Linked DNA regions of Gloeocapsopsis sp. IPPAS B-1203. The protein of the gene in region 1 interacts with the protein of each later gene in a pairwise test. Links are inferred from orthologs where the notes say so. Each region holds a gene or a part of one and is shown on either strand. Other genes may lie near its edges.

Region 1 (5,413 bases):
GGCACAATTTGTGCCTATCCTAAATTCACACCAGTGCCCTTCAAAGAAGATGACCTTTGGAATGGATATCCAGAAGAAACAAATGCTCCTTATGGTGTCGCCAAAAAAGCCCTTTTAGTACAACTTCAAGCCTACAGGCAACAATATAATTTCAATGGTATTTATTTGCTACCAGTAAACTTATACGGTCCAGAAGACAACTTTAATCCTCAAAGTTCTCATGTAATTCCTGCACTTATTCGTAAAGTATACGAAGCTCAACAAAAAGGTGACATGGAAATTCGAGTATGGGGTGATGGCAGTCCTACCCGTGAGTTTCTCTATTCAGAAGATGCAGCACGGGGCATAGTTATGGGAACATTATCTTATAACCAGCCTGAGCCTATTAACTTAGGTACGGGCTTTGAGATTTCCATCCGTGACTTGATTTCTTTAATTTGTGAACTGATGGAGTTCGATGGCGAAATTGTTTACGAAACCGATAAGCCAAATGGTCAGCCACGTCGTTGTTTAGATACAGAACGAGCGAAAAAATTTGGCTTTACTGCTCAAATTGATTTTAGGCGAGGATTAAAAAATACTATTGATTGGTATCGGCAACACGCAAACTAAAATGTGAGAGGGTGAGGTGGTTTCGCCCTCTTTTTTAGAATCAAGCTCTTAGCTCTAAATTCAGAACTTAATTGCGTTCATAGACGGAAATTAAGCTTATGAAAAAAGATTTTTTCTTCGCAAAACAGTCAGCGATAGGTGCTTTGGCTGTAGTAGCATTTCTTTGAGCTGCAGAACTCTGTAAATTTATATAGTTAGAGATTTTAGGAGGAACTCACAGCTAAATGGTGAGCAAATGAACCAACATAAAACGTAGTGAAATAATCGCTCCTGACTTTAAATAAATAGTCTCACTTTAACTGCTATACCTAATTTAATTAAGTTGAATTACTAGTTCAGTAGTCGCTGAGACTAAGCCTATCATAATGACTAATGGTAGTTAACTTACTAAACACCAAAACATATACTTTACGAAGCTAATAGTGATTAGTCAGCATATAAACAAAATAGAATTGCGCCGTTTACTGCTTCACAACCGGCAATCTATGAGCATCAAAGAGTGGCAGGAAAAAAGTCGTCTTATCTGCTCTCACTTACAAGCATCATCACTATTTACTCAAGCAAAGACCATTCTGACCTATTTTAGTTTTCGTCAGGAACCAGATCTAAGTGCATTATTTACAGCCAAAAAAAATTGGGGTTTCCCACGTTGTATCAATCAATCATTAAATTGGCATTTGTGGCACCCAGGGAACGATACCCGAATTGGAGATTATGGCATTCTAGAACCTCTCCCTTGTGCCCCACTAATCAAAGCTAATGAAGTAGATTTAATTTTGGTTCCTGCTGTTGCTTGTGATATTCGAGGCTATCGTTTAGGTTACGGAGGTGGTTTCTACGATCGCTTACTCAGTTCTGCCGAATGGAAGTCAAAGCTTACAATTGGCATTGTTTTTGACTTTGCTTACTTACCTCAGTTACCTGTTGAGACTTGGGATATACCTTTGCATATTGTTTGTACAGAAACTGGCTTGAAAATGATGCAATAAAACTTCCTCAATTTGATTACGCCAGCGCAGAGGACTATTGTCCCCTGCGCTCTAACTAAATACTTTCAAGAAAGTATTTAGTTAGAAAAATACACTTACTATAATATGGTATTTTAAATACAAAGTCAATGTTTTTACTAAATAAAATGCTGGATTTAATAACGATTTTATAAAATAAGTAATCCCTTAAATTAAGAGAATAAAATTAAGATTATTATGTCCTAGAAGTTGTTCATAAATCTTCTATAAGTAGAAGGGGATTTAAATCATGAAAATCATACTTTGTTTAGATAAATAAAGCATAATGCACAACAATACCAAATTAAAGGCAATACTAAAATCTAATTCTTCTTTTCTTACCTAAAGGATGGTATTTTTATTTTCATGTGTCAGTAGAGTTACAGATTTTGACAGCAGATGAGTAAAGTTAAAACCCAAGGACGAGTTAAGAATCAACACATATGGGCGGGAAAGTATATGTTGATGTATGGGTTATTAGGGGCGATCGCGCTCATCATGCTATTTCCCTTACTTTGGCTAATTAGCACTGCCTTCAAGTCATCAAGCGAAAACATATTTCAATTTCCGCCACAGCTGTTACCTAGTCAGCCTACAGTAGAAAATTTTGTACAGGTTTGGCAGACGAATCCATTTGGACAATATTTATTTAACAGTACGTTAGTTGCTATCTTGACAGTCACACTTAATTTACTTTTTTGTGCACTAGCAGCATATCCGTTGGCAAGACTAGAGTTTCGAGGCAGAGACTCAATGTTTACCGCGATTGTCGCGACGATTATGATTCCTTTTCAAATTGTCATGATTCCCTTGTATATTCTCACTGTTCAGTTAGGCATGAGAAACAGCTATTTAGGAATCATTTTTCCTGCACTTGCTTCAGCATTTGGCATCTTTCTACTACGACAGGCTTTTCAGGGCGTTCCCAAAGAGATGGAAGAGGCAGCACGCATTGATGGCTGTTCAGAATTAGGTTTATGGTGGTTTGTGATGCTTCCTGCGATTCGCCCTGCATTAGTCACTTTAGCGATTTTTGTTTTTATTGGCTCTTGGAGTGATTTCTTGTGGCCTTTAATCGTTATTGATCGACCAGAACTCTACACTCTACCTTTAGGAGTCGCAACGCTAGCAGGGACGTTTTCTCTCGATTGGCGCTTAATTGCTGCAGGTTCTGTAATCTCGATTGCTCCTGTGTTAATAGTATTTTTACTACTACAGCGCTACATTGTGCCAACCGAAACCGGAAGTGGAGTTAAAGGCTAGAAATTAACGCGGACGAATAACTTGAGGAGCTGCGATCGCCATTGCATCAAAAGTACCATTCTGATTATATGCTCCTGACCATACTGCAACCAACGAGTCACATAACTGTAGCATTTCAGCTTCACTGTGCATACCCCATACGGCAAGTGGTTTGCGAGTAGAATGAGACAATGCTAGTCGCCAGTTAATAGGAATACTAGGGGCAGCGTTATAGGCACCTGATAAAGCACCAGTGATTGAGCTGACATGCGGTTGACATGCTGCTCGCTTTACAGAAAGCTGAAAGTCTTCTAGGCTACTTAAGAAACAGTAAAACGCCAAAGCAACCGCACTACTGGGTTGTCCTAACACTGAGACAGCTTTTGCTAGGCTAGCTTGATGTTCTAATAAACTTTTTACCTGCATCAACTGTTGAGTTAGTGATGATTGAGGCGCTTCTATAAAATAAACGACTGATGAAATTAAGCTAGCTACCTGGAGTTTTTCTTTCAAAGACAATGCGATCGCATATCCAACAGCTAAAACTCCAGCAACTATTTCTGGATCGTCCTGCCATGATACAAACTGCCGCAAATTGTGTTTCAACTGAGTTTCGTTGTCGTGATAGAAAAGTGCGATCGGTAATGCCGCAATAATAGCTTTAACTGGATTAATAGGTATACTTTGGCTTGAGAAGTAGGAATGACTTGCACCCACATCCACGATCTCTTTTTGAATCAAACTTTGCGCTACTGCAGTTCCTAGACGTTCCCATAAAAAATCTTCTGCAGTAGAGCTTGAGACATCTGAATTTATTTCGGTGTTGACGAGGGAAAATCGACTCACATGTGTTAGCATGCCTCCAACCGCCGCGCCTAATAAAGTGCCGCAGAATCGACTACAGAGTGAGTAACGCATTGCTGCAATTTTTTGAGTATGACAACTGAGTCGTTTGTGATAGATAATTGCTCAGCTAATTTAATATTGTGTGTAATATCGTATCTTTAGCAAGTACAAGCCTCAGGATGACTTACTAAGATAATTAACTAACGCCTGTAGCCCCAAGCGATAGCTCTCTGCTCCAAAACCACTAATCTGCCCTAACACCACTGGCGCTATATAGGAATGATGACGGAAAGTTTCTCTTTGATAGATGTTGCTGATATGAACCTCCACTGCTGGTAGCATAACTGCAGTAAGTGCGTCTCGCAAAGCGACACTAGTATGCGTATATGCACCTGCGTTGATCAGTATACCTTGATGCTTATGCCTTGCTGTATGGATAGCATCTACTAAAACACCTTCGTGGTTTGACTGAAGGGCTGCAATAACTACATTTAGCTTCTTGGCTTCTTCTTCTAAGAGGCTATTAATATCTTCTAGATTGGTGAAGCCATAAACCTCTGGCTCGCGTTGCCCTAAGAGATTTAAATTTGGTCCATGTAGTACAAGAATACTGCTCAATTGCTACAGCTTAAAAATAAGTTTTATGAACTACTGATAGCGACGTTGTCTATCATCAACTGGAATAGGAATTGGCTCTGGTTCTGGTTCAGCTTCTGGTCCCAACAAAGTTTCTATTAGCCTACGTGCCCATTCCTTTAATTTTTCCAGTACTTTTTCTAAGTAGTCCATTGAATCGATTGCTCCTAAAATACGACCTAGATTGCTTCGCTGACCTAAACGAGAAAACTTTGCCTATGGCTGAATTTTAAGCTTGTAACTTTTACTTAATATTAAACTTATCATATCAGCTGAAACTGGACTCATGACACCATAGACAGATATCTTGCTAAACATGCCAAGTACGTGGGAGTATTTATCCTAGGATTTTAATTATAGTGGCAAGCAATACAAATCTGTAAGCGTATAGCAACTCTTAATTTTTTCTTTATGAGTAGCATTAATTACATGCTCTAATATTTTGTTGTCTATTAATGATCTTTTTCAAGTAGGTTTCGCCGTAGCAAGTCGAGGGCTGTGCAAGCACTTAAATGACGAATGAGAGATCGAGAACGATCTTGACCATAGCGGTGTTCAAAGACTTGCACTTTTTCATTTGATTGAGCCAATCCGATGTAAACAAGACCAACTGGTTTAGTAGAAGTACCGCCATCAGGTCCAGCGATACCAGTAATACTTAATCCCCAAGTTGTTCCGAGACGCGAGCGCACGCCTTCTGCCATTTGAGCTGCGACTGTTCTACTGACGGCTCCTTCTTGTTGGATAGCTTGAAGATTTACACCTAACAAAGATACTTTGACTTGGTTATCGTAGGAGATAACTCCGCCCATAAAGTAGCGCGAACTTCCAGGAATATCAGTCATCATTTGTCCCAGCCCCCACCAGTACAAGATTCAGCAACACTGAGCGTCGCATCTTCACGTTGTAACAATTGTCCTACCACAGAAGCTAACGAGTCCTCATCTTGACCGTAATAATTTAGCCCTGCAATTGCTTGGAGTTGTTGCTCAATGGGAGCTATGAGTTGTTCCGCTTCAGCTTGGGAATTGGCTTTAGCTGAGACGCGCAACTTTACTTCTCCACGGCTA
Region 2 (8,458 bases), on another replicon or contig:
AACAAAGCGTGCTAACGCACCACTACGCTAACAAAACTTAAAATAGTTGCCTCCGGCACCTTTGTTCGCTTTCCAAAACTCAAAATTCAAAACTAATCACAGGTTCCCCTCGCCTCTCGCTCCGGACTTCGTCCCGCTGCGCTAACGCTCCTACTCCCTACTTAAAGCTGTCAGTGGTTTCAATGATGACTAAATGCTGGAATTTAGGCGATTATTAGGTATCAATTAATTTAGGTATATAAAAACATGAGGTTGAGGAGCAACTATTTATGAAAGCGATGATCCTAGCGGCTGGTAAGGGTACTCGCGTACGCCCAATTACCTACACAATTCCTAAACCAATGATTCCAATCCTGCAAAAGCCAGTGATGGAATTTCTCTTAGAATTACTACGCCAGCATGGGTTTGACCAAATTATGGTCAACGTCAGCCATTTAGCTGGTGAAATTGAAAGCTATTTTCGTGACGGACAACACTTTGGAGTTCAGATTGCTTATTCTTTTGAGGGGCGCATTGAAGATGGTGAATTAGTTGGTGAAGCAATTGGTTCTGCGGGTGGAATGCGGCGCATACAGGATTTTTCGCCATTTTTTGACGATACGTTTGTGGTTCTGTGTGGTGACGCTTTGATTGATTTAGATCTCACTGCGGCTGTCAAGTGGCACAAATCTAGAGGTGCGATCGCAACTGTAATTATGCGCTCAGTTCCTCGCGAGGAAGTTTCTAGTTACGGTATCGTTGTTACTGATGATGCAGGACGTGTTAAAGCTTTCCAAGAAAAGCCTGCAGTCGAAGAAGCACTGAGTACTAATATCAGCACAGGTATTTATATCTTTGAGCCTGAAGTTTTGGATTACATTCCTTCTGGTCAGCAATATGACATCGGTAGCCAATTATTTCCTAAATTAGTAGAAATTGGTGCGCCATTTTATGGTTTAGTGATGGATTTCCAATGGGTAGATATTGGTAAAGTTCCTGATTACTGGCACGCTATTCGTGGTGTTCTCTCCAGAGAAATCAAAAATGTGGAAATTCCTGGTCATCAGGTTGCTCCAGGAATCTATACTGGCTTGAATGTTGCTGTGAACTGGGACAAAGTAGATATCACAGGTCCAGTTTACATTGGTGGCATGACACGCATTGAGGACGGTGCAAAAATTATTGGACCAGCAATGATTGGTCCTAATTGCTGGATTTGCAGTGGCGCGACAGTAGACAACAGTGTAATTTTTGATTACTCGCGTTTGGGACCTGGAGTCCGCTTAGTTGACAAGTTAGTGTTTGGACGCTACTGCGTTGATAAAAATGGTGCAACAATTGATGTGCAAGCGGCAGCTCTTGACTGGCTAATCACCGATTCTCGCTATCCCCAACCGTCACAACCACCATTAGAACATCGCGCGATCGTTGAGTTACTGGGGAATGGAAATTAGGAGCGAGGAGCAACTCAAAGAGTGGCTAGTGATTAGTTTTGAGTTTTGTTAGCGTAGCGGTGCGTTAGCACATTTTGTTAGCGTAGCGGTGCGTTAGCACATTTTGAATTCAAGAAAATAACTCATAACTCAACACTCATCACTTCCTTAAGCTCAACACTTCACGACTCATATCTCCCCTGCACCTCTACTCCTATTTATGGAGACAAGTAAGTATATCGACTCAAACTCTGCTCATATGTTTGTAGCAATCGTTGAGATTCAGACAGCGTAATTCGCTTTTCTTCGAGTGCTTGCTCAGTGCGCTGGCGGATACTTTCAACTAAATCTTCTGAGTCGTATTGCACATAACCCACGACTTCGGTCATAGTATCACCCTTAACTACGTGTTCAATTTGATATCCTTTAGGTGTTAATTGAATATGAACTGCATTGGTGTCACCAAACAAGTTATGCAAATTACCCATAATTTCTTGGTAAGCGCCGCTGAGGAACATTCCCAAGTAGTAGGGTTCTCCAGGTTTAAAAGAATGAAGTTCTAAAACTGACTTGACATCACGTAAATCAATGAATTTGTCAATTTTCCCATCACTGTCGCAAGTTAAGTCTGCCAAGATACCTCGCCGTGTAGGTTCCTCATCCAAGCGGTGAATTGGCATGAGGGGAAATAGTTGATCTATTGCCCAACAATCTGGCGCAGATTGAAATACAGACAGATTGACGTAGTAGATGGAAGCCATAATTTTTTCCAGTTCTTCCAAGTCATCTGGCACATATTCTTGCTGACGAGTAATGTTTGTGATTTTCTCACAGCAAGCCCAGTAAATTCGCTCAACCCTGGCACGCTCTCTTAGCGTTAAGATGCCTAAATTAAATCGGTTGATGCCTTCTTCCTTAAATTGAGTGATGTCGTGGTACGCTTCTTGATAGTTTTCAACGTTAATTGATTGATAAGTTTCCCATAGGTTGTGAATAATCGGTGGTTCTTCTGCTTGTGGTGGATTTGGCACAACTGAAGGCACATCACAAGTACTGAGAACATCAAAAATTAAAATTGATTGGTGCGATGCGATCGCCCTACCGCTTTCACTGATCAATGTCGGTACAGGTATTTTCCGCTCAGCACAGGCGTCTTTTAGCTCTGCCACAATGTCGTTGGCATAATTCTGCATATTGTAGTTTTTTGAGGCGTAGAAGTTGGTTTGCGAGCCGTCGTAATCTACGCCTAAGCCGCCACCCACATCGAGATACTTCATATCTGCCCCAAGCTGGGCTAATTCGACATAAATGCGGCTAGCTTCTTGAATTGCATCTTTGATGACGTTAATTGCTGAAATTTGCGAGCCAATGTGGAAATGAAGAAGTTGTAACGATTCAAGGAGATTAGCATCGCGTAACTTATCGACAGCTTGAATGATTTCAGGAATCGTCAAACCAAATTTAGCGCGATCGCCGGTTGATGTTCCCCAGCGTCCCATACCTTGGGTACTCAACTTTGCTCGTACCCCTAAAATTGGTCGAATTCCCAACTGACGACTCGCATTAATCACGAGATCAACTTCTTCAACTTGTTCTATCACAATGATGGGAGTCTGCCCTAAGCGTGTTGCGAGCATGGCAATCTCGATATACTCGCGATCTTTGTAGCCATTACACACCAAAAGCGCACCAGGAGTATCTAACATTGCTAAGGCGATCATTAATTCAGGCTTAGATCCTGCTTCCAAGCCAAATTGATGAGGTTTCCCAAATCGAACGAGATCTTCGATTAAGTGTTTTTGTTGGTTACACTTGACTGGGTAAACACCACGATAAACGCCTGGGTAGTTATAGCGAGCGATCGCTTTGGCAAAACAAGCATTCAATCGCTGAATCCGATCCTCCAAAATATCAGAAAAGCGAATGAGCAACGGCATGGATAAGTTACGCTGCTTGAGGGCGTTTACTAATTCGTATAAATCTAAAGAACCGCCGCGATCGCCTTTGGGGGAAACTGTAACATGACCAGCAGCATTGATAGAAAAGTAAGGTTCACCCCAACCATCAATTCGATAAAGGGCTTCGCTATCCTCAATTTTCCATTTTTTTCGCGGCAAAAGTTCAGTTTTCGGATTTGATGAGGATTTTTTGTTGTTTGGTTCCGCTTTTCCATCGCTTGCCGTCTTTCTACCTTCAGAAGCTTCTTGCTTCTGTGGTTGGAGTTCAAGAGGGGGCTGTCCCTCTAATGCTGAATTTGTGCTTAACTCAACACCCATTATGTCTTGACCTCGTATGTTTCACCCACGAATAGCCAGTTTAACTCATCTAATTCAAAGCGGATTCTGAACTAAGAGAGACTTTCTGAGATAATCTGATTTTTGTTGTTACATAGCGATTCATCTGCACTATCAGCATTCAAATTTAATCTGGATTTAACTAGAAGTTAAATTTAGGAGATTTTGGATGCGCTACACAATGGGCGAAAAGTCTGATAGCACATTTACGCAAATCGCTTTATTGTTCATCTTCACAGGAGACAGTTTTGGAACGCACATTTTTAGCTATTAAGCCCGATGGTGTACAACGTGGACTTGTAGGCGAAATTATTAGCCGCTTTGAAGCTAAAGGGTTTACTCTGGTAGGCTTAAAATTTATGCAAGTCAGCCGTGAACTCGCCGAACAGCATTATGGTGTTCATCGGGAAAAACCTTTCTTTGCTGGGTTAGTAGACTTTATCACCTCTGGTCCTGTTGTTGCCATGGTTTGGGAAGGTGATGGGGTTATTACCGCAGCACGCAAAATGATTGGTGCAACAAATCCTTTAAATGCTGAACCAGGTACAATTCGCGGAGATTTAGGTGTTGATATTGGACGTAACATCATTCATGGTTCAGATGCACCTGAAACCGCAACCCAGGAAGTTAGTCTGTGGTTTACAGACGAAGAACTTGTTAGTTGGCAACCTAGTCTAAGTTCTTGGATTCGGGAGTAGCTGATGAGGGGAGTGTAGGAGTGTGGGCGTGTGGGCGTGTGGGAGGGACGAAAATGCTATCCCTACTACCCTACTACCCGCCTACTCAAGCTGTCTCATCTCTGATTTCCCTCAGCTTCTCCAACTTTTACAACATTAATTTCTGCTTCTTGATTGCTTTTTTCTCGTTCATCTTGAGCTGCAGTTTTAGTTCGCTGGGAAAAACCCCAAGCAAAAATTGCGGCGATCGCACTAATCATTAACCATTCAGGTGGAACCAAATCTTTGTCTATAACTCTCAATAACAATCGTAAGCCTACTAGCGCTACGGTAATATAACCTGCATCTTCTAAGTGGGTAAATTCATCTAACCAGCGAATGAACAGTCCAGCCATAAATCGTAGCGCCACAATGCCTATAGTTGCACCGGTAATCACAAGCCATTTTTCTTGCGAAACGGCGATCGCTGTTGTCACACTATCCAAGGAAAATGCCAAATCGGTGAATGCAATTACAGGAATTGCTTGCCACAAGTTAGCAAAGCGCGGACCATGATGTTGATGTTCCGGATTGTCGTCTGAAGTGAAATACTGAAATACTAGCCAAAGTAAATATGCAGCGCCTAAGAGTTCAAACTGCCAAAATTTTGTTACCCAGGTAGCTGTGAGGATTAAGCTAATCCGCAATATGTAAGCGACAACTAAACCAAAGTTGAGTGCCTGACGTTCTAACTTTTTATCTTCTAATCCTTGAGCAATTGCTGCCAGCGCGATTGCATTGTCTGCAGAAAGTACCGACTCTAAAAAAATTAGGATAATTAATACTAGAGTTGCTTCAATCCCTACGTTAAAGGGAGAATCAAAAACTTGATCTATCATTAAAAATTTTTCGCACCTGAATACAGCAAAACCAACACTAGTGGACAGCTTAATTTAATAATTTTAACAAATCGCTACACTGTAGATAAATTTACCTTTAGATAGGAAATCCTCAATTCAGAGAAGATCTAGATAAGCTTGAAGGCTTGAATCAAGAATAACTGATGTACCTTGATTGATAAGTTAAGTATTCATAACTGAGGGATTAAGCAGCAAATATTAGCAAAATCAATCGCGATCGCGTGTATTGCGGGCAATAATTCTAAAGCTTAAAGAAACTCAAAACACTTTCAAGCAAATCTACGCGCACAATGGTTTTGAGTAGCAATGCCAAGAGCAAGAGATATGTCTCAACTCACAATTGAATCAATTCTCCAAGAAAAACGTTTATTTCATCCTCCGGCTGAGTTTTCGCAAAATGCCCAAGTTAAAAACTTAGAAGAATACCAGCAACTATACGATAAAGCGTCTTCTGATCCTGAGGGTTTTTGGGCAGAACTTGCCCAACAAGAGTTGCACTGGTTTCAAAAGTGGGACAAAGTACTCGATTGGCAGCCACCATTTGCTAAGTGGTTTGTCAACGGCAAAATCAATATTTCTTACAACTGTCTCGATCGCCATCTCACTACTTGGCGTAAAAATAAAGCCGCGTTGATTTGGGAAGGTGAACCAGGAGACTCGCGTACACTCACCTACGCTCAGCTACACCGCGAAGTCTGCCAATTTGCTAATGTGCTAAAGCACTTAGGTGTCAAAAAAGGCGATCGCGTGGGAATCTATATGCCGATGATCCCTGAAGCAGCGATCGCGATGTTAGCCTGTGCGCGAATTGGTGCGCCGCATACTGTTGTCTTTGGTGGTTTTAGTGCCGAAGCATTGCGCGATCGCCTCATTGACGGAGAAGCTAAAGTTGTTGTGACTGCTGATGGTGGTTATCGTAAAGATGCCGCAGTTCCGCTGAAAGAACAAGTTGATAAAGCCTTAGCAGGTGGAGATGTGACTAGCGTCGAAAATGTGCTTGTTGTGCGGCGAACTGGACAAGAAGTCCAAATGGAACCAGGACGCGACCATTGGTGGCACGATCTTCAGCAAAGTGTTTCAGCAGATTGTCTTGCTGAACCGATGGACAGTGAAGATATGCTGTTTATTCTCTACACTTCGGGGAGTACTGGTAAACCTAAAGGAGTAGTACATACCACAGGTGGTTACAACTTATACACGCATATGACCACCAAATGGATTTTTGATCTACAGGATACGGACGTCTATTGGTGTACAGCTGACGTTGGTTGGATTACTGGACACAGTTACATTATTTATGGTCCACTTTCCAACGGTGCAACAACAGTTATGTACGAAGGTGCGCCGCGTTCCTCTAATCCTGGTTGTTTTTGGGATGTGATTGAGAAGTACGGCGTGACAGTTTTTTACACTGCACCAACAGCGATTCGAGCCTTTATTAAAATGGGCGAACACTTGCCCAAAGCCAGAAATCTATCTTCTTTACGATTGTTAGGAACTGTGGGCGAACCAATTAATCCTGAAGCTTGGATGTGGTACTACCGCGTCATCGGCGGCGATCGCTGTCCAATTGTGGATACCTGGTGGCAAACGGAAACCGGAGGAATTATGATTACCCCCCTACCTGGGGCAATTCCGACAAAACCTGGTTCGGCAACACGTCCTTTTCCTGGTATTCTCGCAGATGTTGTTGATTTAGAAGGTAATTCGGTAGGTGACAACGCAGGTGGTTATTTAATTGTCCGTCATCCCTGGCCTGGAATGATGCGTACGGTATACGGCGATCCCGATCGCTTCCGGCGTACTTATTGGGAACATATCCCACCACAAGATGGCAAATATGTTTATTTTGCTGGTGATGGTGCGAGACGTGATGAAGATGGTTATTTTTGGGTGATGGGGCGTGTTGATGACGTGATTAATGTTTCTGGACACCGTTTAGGCACAATGGAGGTTGAATCTGCACTAGTATCGCATCCTGCTGTTGCTGAGGCAGCAATTGTCAGTAAACCTGACGAGGTCAAAGGAGAAGATATTGTTGCTTTTGTGACTTTAGAGGGTACGTATCAACCGAGCGAACAACTGAGTAAAGAACTCAAGCAGCACGTTGTTAAAGAAATTGGTGCGATCGCGCGTCCTGGTGAAATTCGCTTTACTGATGCGTTGCCAAAAACTCGTTCGGGTAAAATCATGCGGCGGTTGTTACGCAATCTCGCCTCTGGGCAAGAAGTTTCTGGAGATACTTCTACATTAGAAGATCGTGGTGTACTCGATAAACTGCGTGAGGGGGCTTAATTTTTTGGGTTAGGATGCGATCGCGTTTATCTTGAGGGGCGATCGCTCTCATTCTTTAACACTTATCTAATGGCGCAATCAACGCTTGAACCGTTGCGTCACGTGGGCTAATTTGTTGAATTTTATTCATTAAACCTCCTGCATGAATCAAAAAAATATGGATGTCATTCTGAACGAAACACAGTGTAGTGTTCGCGCAGCATTGCCGCAGGCTAGAATCTCAGGAGATGTTTCGCTTCACTCAACATGACAGTTTTAAGTATTCGCGCAGGAGGTCTATTAAACTTTTTGCAAAAGTCGGGAAAGGGGGAAAGGGACAAGGTGAAAAAGATGAAATTTTCCTTTAACCTTTACCCACCAATAAGCAAAAGTACCTTTTGCAAGAGGTCTATTATTGCTAATCGTAGTTGACCTTTATCAAGATAATGGCAATATCTAATTTGATTGCCATCAATTTTTCATGTCATTTGATAACCTGTGCAAACTCCTATCCGAAAAACATCCTGCAACATTTGCTAGTTGGGTGTTAGGTACACCGCAAACTGAAGTTACAGTCCTCAAAACCGAATTGAGTATTGAACCAATTCGCGCAGATTATGTGACATTTTTACAGCTACAAGGACGCATCTTACATCTAGAATTCCAAACCAAACTAGAATCCACACCACCCCTACCGATACGAATGCTCGACTATTGGGTAAGGTTGTATCGTTTATATCATCTTCCAGTTACGCAAGTCGTTGTTTTATTACTTCCACCCGCACCCGACACAATTATCGAAACTGCCTTTAATGTAGAAATGACTCGTCATGAGTATCGCGTAATACGGATGTGGGAAGAAGATGTGGCACAATTTCTAGATGAACCCGCATTATTACCAT

Evidence for each region.
Region 2: the proteins of CSQ79_RS18275 (region 1) and ndk interact in binary tests that used the Escherichia coli proteins (3 or more experiments, as listed by UniProt). The link is inferred for Gloeocapsopsis sp. IPPAS B-1203 from one-to-one orthologs.

Annotation. Positions count from the first base shown.
Region 1 is NZ_PEIG01000010.1:184,180-189,592, forward strand. What follows is about bases 1-2,825. They hold CSQ79_RS18275 (5-formyltetrahydrofolate cyclo-ligase), read left to right. Parts: upstream 1-1,049; coding sequence 1,050-1,601; downstream 1,602-2,825. Other genes in these bases: CSQ79_RS18270 (GDP-L-fucose synthase family protein), read left to right, coding at 1-612; CSQ79_RS18280 (carbohydrate ABC transporter permease), read left to right, coding at 2,079-2,825. Outside these bases: more of CSQ79_RS18280, read left to right, coding at 2,826-2,882; CSQ79_RS18285 (ADP-ribosylglycohydrolase family protein), read right to left, coding at 2,886-3,719; aroQ (type II 3-dehydroquinate dehydratase), read right to left, coding at 3,882-4,325; CSQ79_RS28065 (hypothetical protein), read right to left, coding at 4,356-4,496. UniProt on the Escherichia coli protein: Involved in the removal of 5-formyltetrahydrofolate.
Region 2 is NZ_PEIG01000003.1:350,824-359,281, reverse strand. The notes cover bases 2,974-5,679. They hold ndk (nucleoside-diphosphate kinase), read left to right. Parts: upstream 2,974-3,954; coding sequence 3,955-4,404; downstream 4,405-5,679. Other genes in these bases: acs (acetate--CoA ligase), read left to right, coding at 5,607-5,679; CSQ79_RS07580 (TerC family protein), read right to left, coding at 4,500-5,261; speA (biosynthetic arginine decarboxylase), read right to left, coding at 2,974-3,688. In the rest of the region: CSQ79_RS07595 (nucleotidyltransferase family protein), read left to right, coding at 270-1,433; more of speA, read right to left, coding at 1,631-2,973; more of acs, read left to right, coding at 5,680-7,577; CSQ79_RS07570 (DUF4351 domain-containing protein), read left to right, coding at 8,038-8,458. UniProt on the Escherichia coli protein: Major role in the synthesis of nucleoside triphosphates other than ATP. The ATP gamma phosphate is transferred to the NDP beta phosphate via a ping-pong mechanism, using a phosphorylated active-site intermediate.